Regions from separate parts of the Paenibacillus sp. FSL H3-0302 genome, predicted to be linked through region 1. Evidence: a T-box and tRNA genes for the amino acid it is inferred to sense, from the RefSeq annotation. Region 1 holds a T-box; the other holds one or more tRNA genes.

Region 1 (5,331 bases):
AGTCATCGGCCCAAGCAAAGCAGATATCCGTGAAACCCGGATCGCTGTAGTAGTCAAATCATCGGATGAAGCATCAAAACGTTCTTTTTCTGTACGTCTTTTGGCAAAAGCACGAATCACTCGAATCCCCGATAAATTCTCACTCAGTACGAGCGCAAGGGCATCCAGCTTCTGCTGGTATTTTCGGTACAAAGGAGCACTACGGGTGATAATAAAATATAAAATAATGCCAAAAATCGGTGTTGCCGCAATTAGAATCAGCGATAATCTAAAATCCAAAATCATGGACATTAGGATAGCCCCGATACAGATAAACGGTGCACGAATAACTAGACGAATTAGCATAGCCACAGCAATTTGCAGCTGGTTTACGTCATTGGTAATCCGATTAATCAGTGTAGGTGTACCTAAGGTATCCAGCTCAGCATACGACAAAGAGGTGATATGTCTAAACATCTTATTGCGTAGTGTCGTACCGAATCCCTGTGAAGCCCGGGCTGCATAGTATTGGCATACCATGGAGCAGCCGAAGCCAAGCAGTGACATCAGCACCATTAGACCACCCATGCGGTAAACATAGGCGCTGTCATGATTGCCAACCCCGTTGTTGATGATCAATGCGACAATGGTAGGCAAAATCAGCTCCAGAATCGCTTCCATCAGTTTGAAGATCGGTCCAATGATCGCTTCTTTTTTGTACGGCTTTAAATATAATGCAATTTTGAACAAATTCATCCACACCCAACATAAGAAGTATTTAACCACTTGAAATATGTATAAGAACAGTTATGATTATGGCATATCTACTCACATATTAATAATATTGGATTCGTATCGCTCCCATACGATTAGCATATCTCAAGTTCGGAGGATTTTTATATGGATATTAGACAACTTAAATATTTTATGGCGATAGCTGAGGAAGGACAGATTACATCTGCAGCCAAAAAACTGCAAATGGCCCAGCCTCCGCTGAGCCAGCAGCTAAAGCTCCTAGAGGAAGAACTCGGTGTAAAGCTAGTGGAACGAGGTCCACGCAGCGTGCAGCTCACTGAAGCTGGAGCCATATTGCGGGACCGTGCCCAACAAATCCTGGAGCTGGCAGATTCCACTGCCCGTGAGCTCACTGATTTTGTCAAAGGTTTAAAAGGAACCCTAGCCATTGGTACAGTTTCCTCCTCTGGAGCTACGTTGCTTCAAGATCGGCTATGTGAGTTCCACAAAACGTATAAAGGTGTGAAGTTTGAGATTCATGAAGGAAATACCTTTAGAATCATTGACCTCCTGAATAAAGGTATTGTCGAAGTCGGGATTGTTAGGACACCCTTTAATGGTACAAATTTAGAATGTCTTTACACACAAGCTGAACCTATGATTGCCGTAATGACACCTGAGTATGACTGGAAAACGGATGAAACCTTTATTGAGATCGGTGAGCTAAAGGATAAGCCGCTTATTATCTACCGCCGTTTTGAGCAGCTTATCCGGGAAACATGTCTTGAGAACGGCTTTGATCCGCTGATTTTCTGTATGAATGATGATGCTAGAACAACACTGCTCTGGGCAAACGCTGGTCTTGGCATTGGAATCATCCCCAAATCCGCTTTCGAATTAACGAGTAACCGTAATTTGGTCTATAAAGAAATCAGTAGTGAATCACTACGCACGCGGGTCGCCGCCGTCTGGATTAAGGATAAATACTTATCATCATTGGCTTCCAAGTTTATTGAAAGCTTCAGGAATGGATAAATACCAGCTCTATTTATTCACTTGCTGTTGATCTAGCCTATCCTCTTCTTCTTTAATACGGCTAATATCAATTCGTTCAAACAATAATTGTAAATCAGTAACCTGTTGGTAAGGGGGCACCGAGCAAGGCTGCCAATTCGGTAGTTCTAACGACAGGAACCCCCTGATCTTGTCACAAGAGAACGGTAGAAACGGATGCAACAAATTCGCTAAGTTCGCAATAATCTGCACACATGTGTATATTGCAGAATCACAAGAAACCTGATCCTCTTTTATCTGTATCCATGGTTTTTGCAGATCGAAATACTGGTTTGCCTTGCGCACATAAGAAAAAATAAACTCCAGCGCATCTTTTAGATTCCCAGCCTCAATAAGCCGTCCTGATTCCAGATACAAGAGGTCAATATTGTCCTTCCACCCCTTATCTAATTGCCCATTTGGCACTTTCCCTTCATAAAACTTATCTATAAAAGCCAATGAACGGTTCACAAAGTTACCAAATGCTCCAAGCAGCTCTCCATTATGGCTATAAATAAACTCTCTCCAGGAAAAATCCGTGTCCCGCTTCTCAGGTCCATTGGCAATTAAGAAATAACGAATAGAATCTGGCTGATACCGCTCTAAAATATCAGGTACCCAGACCGCCCAATTTCGGCTAGTGGAGAATTTCTGCCCTTCAAGGGTTAAATATTCGCTAGATATAATCCTGTCCGGTAAATGCAGACCTCCTGCTCCTAATAACACAGCCGGCCATATTAAAGTGTGAAATGGAATATTGTCTTTACCATGCACATAATAAGCGGTAATCGCCCCTTTTTCCTCTAACCAAAAATCCTCCCAGTTTCCTCCGGACTGTGCAGCCCACTGCTTACTGGCTGATAAATAACCACTTACCGCCTCAATCCAAACATAAATTTTTTTATCTTCAAATCCAGCCACAGGAACATCTACACCCCAAGACAAGTCTCTTGTTACCGCGCGGTCCTGCAGCTCTTCTTGTAAATAACGTTTGGTCAGTTTTATAGCGTTTTCTCTCCAAAATTGTGCTTCCTCTACATATTCCGTTAATTCAGACTGAAAATTAGATAAGCTAAGATAATAATGTTCTGTCGGCCTTTCTGTTGGTGTATTCCCACATAATTTGCAGACTCTGTCTAACAAATCGGCAGGATCTAGAATCGTAGAACAATAATCACATTGATCCCCTCGCGCCCGCTCACCACATACCGGACAAGTCCCTTCCACATATCTGTCTGGCAAAAAGCGCTGATCCACCTCGCAGTAACATTGAGCAATGGTTTTTTTATATAAATGACCATTCTCTAGCAGCTTTGTAAACAACGCTTGCACAACCTTATGATGCTGCTGTTGATCCGTTCGAGTATATAGATCATAACTAAATCCCAGCTGTTCAAAACACTTCAGAAACTCTTCATGATATCTGCTTGCAAAAGCTCCCGGCGTAATCCCTTCATTCGCAGCCTGAACTGCTACGGGTGTGCCATGGCAATCACTGCCTGATACATATAATACGTTATCCCCTTTGGAGCGAAAATATCGTGCCAGCACATCCCCAGGCAACACACTTGATAATCTCCCCAGATGTAAAGATCCATTCGCATACGGCCAAGCGCCACCTATAAACACATTACTCATTAACCTTCTCCTCCTTTTTTTAGACAACAAAAAACTCCCATCCACAAAGGACGAGAGTTCTACTCACGTGTTACCACCTAATTTTATAAATGCCTCATGACATTTACCTCTTCAGGTACGACGTTAATTAACGTTTATACCCTAGCACTGTAACGGATGCAGGTTCCGGCGCAGCCTACAACCCATAAGGTTTCGATGCGCAGCTCTGAGACCATATTCCCAAGGGTTTTCTTTACTCCTTTTCAGCGACCGGAGCTCTCTGTTGAAAGAATTGCCGTGGTACTCTTTCTCTTCTTTGCTTTTACATATTCAAGTTAGAGAAAATAATACTCAATTTGTTGTTTATTGTCAATGTGAAACATCAAGCTCTCTGTAACTTTTCCAGTTAATCTCCGTCTTTTATATAAATACGTTACAAGGAGGTCCCTCAGTGAAAAAAGTAAATTTGCTTACACTCTCTGTTCTTTTACTAGCAGGAGTATGGGGTTGTTCCGATAATAAAGTTAATTCTGTTCCCAAAAGTGAACCCTATACTTCCAAAGAAGCCATCAGTAGAGGGGATATTGTTTCTTTTGAAAAAGTGTACAACCTCGATAAATTCGAGAAATTTATAACTAATCTCTCCAGCAAAAAAGCAGACAATATACGCGTTACAAGTTACACAGATGAAGGCGATCCCATATTTAAGGATTTAAAATTTGACGGTAACGTGATTAATTACAGCTATGATACTTCTAATGATGCATTTGGTGGAAGCAACACAGGAGTCAGAACCGATACCTGCTCCGAAGTGACGAGTAAAAAAAGCACACAAGGTGAAATTATCTATTCGATCAGCGGTTGCACAAATAATGACTCTGAAATTGATTACTACCTTTTTCGCACAACAAAATGAAATACTGAAATAAAAAAGACCACCCAATCATAATACAATTGGATGGTCTCTGTACTTCATATTATTTCATGATTTTGCAAATATCATTGGTGAACTGAACAGGATCACTAACCTGTAGACCTTCGATCAACAGGGCTTGGTTGTACAGCAGGTTCGTGTATAAACCGAGCTTTTCTTTGTCGTTCTCTGCTGCCGCCTTCAAGGACTGGAACACTTCGTGATGGATGTTGATTTCGAGTACCTTATCCGCTTGCACCTCTTGGCCATTCGGCATCGATTTCAGGATTTTTTCCATCTCGATTGTCAGTTCACCTTCAGCAGAGAGACATACCGGATGAGTCTTTAAACGTTTGGAAGCTTTGACATTTTTCACTTTGCCGGACAGGATGTCCTTCATCGCTTCAAAAAGCTCCTTGTTTTCGTTCTCTTCCGCTTCCGTTGGCTTGTCCGCTTCGTCGGCTTCGATCCCCAGATCTCCGCTGGATACGGATTTAAATTCTTTTTCCTTATAAGACTGAATCATCTTGATCGCAAATTCATCAATATCATCAGTGAAGTAGAGAATTTCATACCCTTTATCCGATACAAGCTCGGTTTGCGGGAGCTTCTCGATTCTGTCGATCGACTCTCCGGAAGCATAGTAGATATATTTCTGATCTTCTGGCATTCTTGAGACGTATTCGTCCAGCGTAACCAGCTTCTTCTCCTTAGAGGAGTAGAACATCAACAAATCTTGAAGGGTGTCTTTGTGCATCCCATAATCGTTATAGACACCAAACTTAAGCTGTCTGCCAAAAGCATTATAGAACTGCTCATATTTCTCTCTTTCATCCTTCAGCAGGCTTTGCAGTTGGCTTTTCACTTTATTCTTAATGTTCTTAGCGATCAGAGTCAGCTGACGGTCATGCTGGAGCATCTCTCTGGAAATGTTCAAGGAAAGATCCTCTGAGTCCACCATACCTTTTACAAAGCTGAAGTAATCAGGCAGCAGATCCGCACATTTGTTCATGATCAGCACACCGTTGGAATAG
Region 2 (5,331 bases), 1.0 Mb from region 1:
GGAATCAAATTTCAAAGGAACACAGGGTCTCTCTCGATACTTCCGATTGCTGCAAAAAAGGAACGCCCACCATGGACGCTCCTTGAATTTCTTATTAGTCTACTACACTCTAGCTAGTTACGCATTTACACTTTCTGTTTTACGATCCTGTCTTGCGTGTAATGTTTTCATCGCAAATCTTGCGATCGGCTGCGCAACCAACAGTTCAATCCAAAATGCTATTCCAAAGTTTCTCGGCCAGATGTGAAGGAAGTTTTTAAGTGGATCCAGGCTTATTTGTTTCGTCCCAACCCATGTGCCGATAATTGATAGTAAAATAGATAACACTGTGACATTCAATAAAGTATTCAACAGAATCCTTGCATTAAATCCATCGGTTTGTCCCATGAATTTCGGCATCACTTTTCCAACAATCGGTCCTGCAACTAATCTTACGGATAAAACTACGATCATCCACATAAATGGAATAACCTTTAGTGTATCTATATACACTTCCTTACTGAAGCCGCGTTCCAACCCCACAATAATAGGGGCAATAGTGTTAACTGAAATGATTGAAATAATGAGTAAAAATAGTATACCTTCTTTTCCGTTTCTGGGCAGTCTTGTGTCTCCATGCATGTTTGTCATCTCCGTGAATATATTTCAGATGGCAGACGTATCATGAGACATATATTTTTGGCCCAATAAAAAAGACCAATATCTCTACACACTGATTTAATAATTATAACATTTATTTAAAATAAATGTCAGACCTTCTATTTAAAATTCTTAAAATTCTCCTGCTGATAGCGAATAGTTACCTGCATGCGCCTTACAAGATCAGCAGTGGCAGAGAAGTCGTAAAAATCGTCAATTGTTGTTCAACTTATAATCAAGTTACTTCAGATCATGCTGAAATTTTATTTGTATTTCCCCACCTAATTAGACCTCTCAGTATTCATTTCCGCGATTTTTCTGATTCCCTTGTCCAAACACAATGAATCTCAATTCATATATATATAGCAAACTAATAAAGAGGTGAAGCTCATGGCAACAACAACAGGCATCATTACGAACACAGGGACTACCCCAGCATCCAACGTGCTCATTAATATCGATAATGACAACCTTAGTTTTTCATCTAACGTAGTCTATCACGTTTACGTATGGAATACCTTGGTTAGTAAAGGTTTAGTCTACTCCAACTCATTAAATGTTAATGCTAACACCAGCCAGTTTCTCGGTTTTAATATCGCAGGCAATTCAGCTTATGAAGTCCAATTTCTCGTAACTGGAAACGCACCGGCAGACACGATTATCACGGTGTTCGGAACGGATTCGTCAGGAAACGTCATTCCCCATCAAAGAGTGCTGCAATCCGAACTTACTTTCATAGCTCAGCTGAACCCATAAGTACCGAAAACTCTCTGACGAAAGGAGCTTAGCATGGCTAATATTCAAATTTCGCCGAGCGCAAGCGTTCAGTTTGAGCCCACCATCGCGGTAAATTGGCTTAATCCTTCAGTTATGGTTGCCGTAGCTGTAGATCTTCGATTAGGCCCTCCTAATATAGGTTTATACAAATCTATTGACGCAGGTGCCACTTGGACAACAACGTTATTGCCGTTACCGACAGGATTTGCAGGCATCGAAGCACCACATATTGATTATATTTTCCCGACCACTTTCGTAGTATTAGCCCACGCCTTCGATTCAGACGGTCTCAGCGGGTCGATCGTTTCCTATACATCTGCCGACAATGCCTCTTCATTCGGACCTCCAGTCATCGTGAATCAAGGGTTTGGGCAGTTTGTAAATGATGATCAGGTGGTCGTTGTCACCGACAAAGCTGGATCAAGTCCCTTTTTTGGAAATGTATATACTGGTTATACGCATGATTACAACACACAATTCATACCGGGAAATACGATATTCTTCAATCGTTCCCTAGATAACGGTAGTACCTATTCCAGTCCCTCCCTGCTGTCTTCGGTCGAAGAATTCGAAGAATTCCCCGGTATAGCAATTACATTAAATGGGATTGTTATCGTGGGATGGATCAATCAGCCTCCCGGTAATACTGATCTTAAAATTCGCACATCCTCAGACGGTGGGGTCATTTTTACTCCTGAAACCATGGTCGCCAGCGTTGTAGTCCCACCAGATCCATTGCCGGGATATACATTTAGATGTCTGACATACCCTTCCCTCGCAGCAGATATTTCTAATGCACCGACGACGCGAGGTAATGTCTATGCTGTATGGCAAGATTTTCGAGAAGGTTATTCCGATATTTTTCTTGCCACTTCCACCAATTTTGGTGTGGATTGGGGGGCACCAATATCCATTACAGGTAGTCCGGTGGGCTCCCAAAACTTTTTCCCAGCCATCACCGTATCCCCTGCGGATGGTGCAATATTCGTTACCTATTACACTAATCGAGTCAACCCCCTCAACCTTGATGTTTATCTAGCAACATCTAGAGATGGCGGTATGACGTATACAAACACCCGGATAACAACAACTTCCTTTGACGTCACCGGCATCCCCCTAATTGGGGACTACATCGGTAATGCCATCGTCCCCCAGACAGGCCGTCTAGTGAGCGTATGGACAGACACGCGGACCGGTACTGAGAACATCTGGTTTGGGGATAATCAATAAGCTATTAATCAACTTCTGATGATTAATTAAAAGGCTGTTAAGTTAGTATATCCATCTTCAATAAAGGATGCCGAGCGAACATGCGGCATCCTTTATTGCTTCTTATCAAAATTCAGCATTAACCTGTTCAAAGAAATCATCAATTTCAGCGTATTGGACATGCTATTAATTCAATCAAAATCTACGGCGTATGGTGCTTGCTACTTAATAGTCTATATGTCTTGACTGTCCCCCTTTCCTCTACAAGAGTGCAGTTCCACAGAATACATACTTTTTACCGTTTTCCAGATGATCTATGATAAAACCAGAGGATCTATCAACGCCGTGACCAAAATGTGATCATTTTCTATTTTGTCGCTTTTCCAACTCATCCACTTCTACTTACAAGGGAACCTACAGACAGCAAAAAACCCTTACAAAGTAAGGGTTTTTGATAAGTGGGCCCTGAGGGACTCGAACCCCCGACCAATCGGTTATGAGCCGACCGCTCTAACCAACTGAGCTTGGGGAAAGGTTAAAATAAGCTTAACTGTGTTTCTTTTTCTTCTATTATAGGGGTTTTTCTATTCATGAATTTAACTCTATATCAGATACTTCGTTTACAAATTCGTTAGCAAGTTTTCGTAATGTTCTCTAGAAAAAATTACCTATAACTGATAGAATACTCCCAGAATCATACATTAGGGGTTTATTTTTTTATGAAAAGAATTATTGTACCAATCTTCATGTCACTTGTTTTATTGTTGATGCCTGTACTTGCTGAGGCGCATCCAGGACGCACAGATGCAAATGGCGGTCATTATTGCCGCACCAATTGTGCAAAGTGGGGACTGAAAGACGGAGAATACCATTACCACAATGGTGGTAGTTCAAATTCAAAACCTGCTGCCACTGCGAAACCAGCTGTTAAGCCTACTGCGAAACCAACAGCAAAGCCTACTTCTACGCCAGCTCCAGCTTTGCTTTTACCAAAGAAACAAAACGTCGGCACTCTTCAGGTCTACTTTTTCGATGTTGGCCAAGGGGACTCTACCTTAATCCGAACTCCTAATAATCAATATGTCCTCATTGACGGAGGTAATAACGATCAGGGTAAGAATGTAGTAAAATACCTGAACGCCCTTGGTGTAAAGACACTTGATGCCCTGGTTGCTACTCATCCTGACGCAGATCACATTGGTGGATTAGATGATGTTCTCAAAGCGCTGGATGTTAAATCTGTCTACGCTCCAAAGGTATCACATACCACTGAGACATACAAAGATTTTTTGACCGCTGTAAAGAATGAGGGACGTACCATCAAAGCAGTGACTAAAGGCGTTACCATTCCTTTAACTGGTGTTGAGGCTAAGTTCCTGGCTCCTATTAAAACGTATGGGGATAATATTAACGACTGGAGTGCTGTCTTAAAGGTCACTTATAAGAACAAGTCCTTCCTCTTTACCGGCGATGCTGAAAAGGCTTCTGAGAACGATATGTTAGACGATGGCATGAATTTAAAAGCTGATGTATTAAAAGTCGGCCATCACGGCTCCAGTAGTTCAACCAGCAAAGCATTCATCGACTCCGTTAACCCACAGTACGCAGTAATAAGCGTCGGTAAAAATAATTACGGGCATCCAGATTCCGGGATTCTTACAAGGTTAAAAAATGCGAATACTTCAGTGTTACGAACTGACCAAAAAGGTACAATTACTGCAATAAGTGATGGCAATAAAATCACTTTTACATCGACTAAGGGGGCTAAGTAAATGCATAAAGGAATCATTGACCGCTTTGAAGGTGAGTATGCCGTTGTAGAATTTGAAGGGCAAACTGAGGATATCTTAAAATCAATTTTACCTAAAGAGGCAAAGTCTGGAGATACCCTTATTTTTAAAGATAATGAAATTCTGATCGATAAGAATGACTCGAAAAAGAGAAAAGAAGACATTCAGCAGCTAATGGACGATTTGTTCGAAGATTAAAAATGAACCCCGGTGAATATCCGGGGTTTTATTATGTACTAACTCTTATCCATCCTCTTTCCAAATTCAAATCCGAGAATATCCTTGATCATTAATGCTACCAATGTACATTTAAGAGAAGCGGTAGTATCATAGATCGGCATATATCTTGAATACTTTTAATTTAGTATCCAAACAATCGCATTTCCATAATATGAAGCTTATCAAGCTGTCAGCTCATCAAATACTTTAATCAAAATAAATCTTGTAATTCTTTCAATCAATATCAAAAGTGAATATAACTTAATTTCAATCGATATATCTTCTCCACGGTGCAAGTAATTTGATCGTAGATTATAAATTCTGTTCAATAATTCTTCTATTTCCTCTTTACTAATAGCACTTCTATCTATTCCTCGATCTTCCCAAATTTCATAAAAGTTCTCATTCAAAAATTGAAGCACAAAATCTACAAATTTCATCTTTACCTTATATCTCTCTAAAACAAATCCCTTCAAAAAATCACGATTTTCAGATTGACCAACATCCGTTTCGATAATATTTATAATTTTGGTAAAGAAATAATCATCTGAATCTAGATTTCGAGATGTTATATTACTTTTTTTAGAATACTTATGTGTTAAAGTTTCTATGGATGTAACAAACAACATAAAACTTAGTGTTTCATTTATATTATACTGCTCTAATGCATTGTAGTATAGATTTAGTGATTTCAAAA

The links. The T-box of region 1 lies ahead of metG (methionine--tRNA ligase). A T-box ahead of a tRNA ligase gene usually reads a tRNA of that ligase, here a tRNA-Met.
Region 2: it has a tRNA-Met gene. The T-box ahead of metG (methionine--tRNA ligase) is inferred to sense a tRNA for this amino acid. The anticodon was not compared.

What each region holds. Positions count from the first base shown of each region.
Region 1 is NZ_CP150284.1:4,149,966-4,155,296, forward strand. It holds gene MHH50_RS18295 (ABC transporter ATP-binding protein) at 1-729, opposite strand, end outside; gene MHH50_RS18300 (LysR family transcriptional regulator) at 880-1,749, shown strand; gene metG (methionine--tRNA ligase) at 1,759-3,405, opposite strand; T-box leader at 3,449-3,710, opposite strand; gene MHH50_RS18310 (DUF4362 domain-containing protein) at 3,836-4,300, shown strand; gene htpG (molecular chaperone HtpG) at 4,362-5,331, opposite strand, start outside.
Region 2 is NZ_CP150284.1:5,165,519-5,170,849, forward strand. It holds gene MHH50_RS22960 (hypothetical protein) at 118-621, opposite strand; gene MHH50_RS22965 (hypothetical protein) at 1,030-1,395, shown strand; gene MHH50_RS22970 (sialidase family protein) at 1,510-2,646, shown strand; tRNA gene MHH50_RS22975 (tRNA-Met) at 3,085-3,150, opposite strand; gene MHH50_RS22980 (MBL fold metallo-hydrolase) at 3,345-4,397, shown strand; gene MHH50_RS22985 (DUF3006 domain-containing protein) at 4,398-4,613, shown strand; gene MHH50_RS22990 (hypothetical protein) at 4,817-5,331, opposite strand, start outside.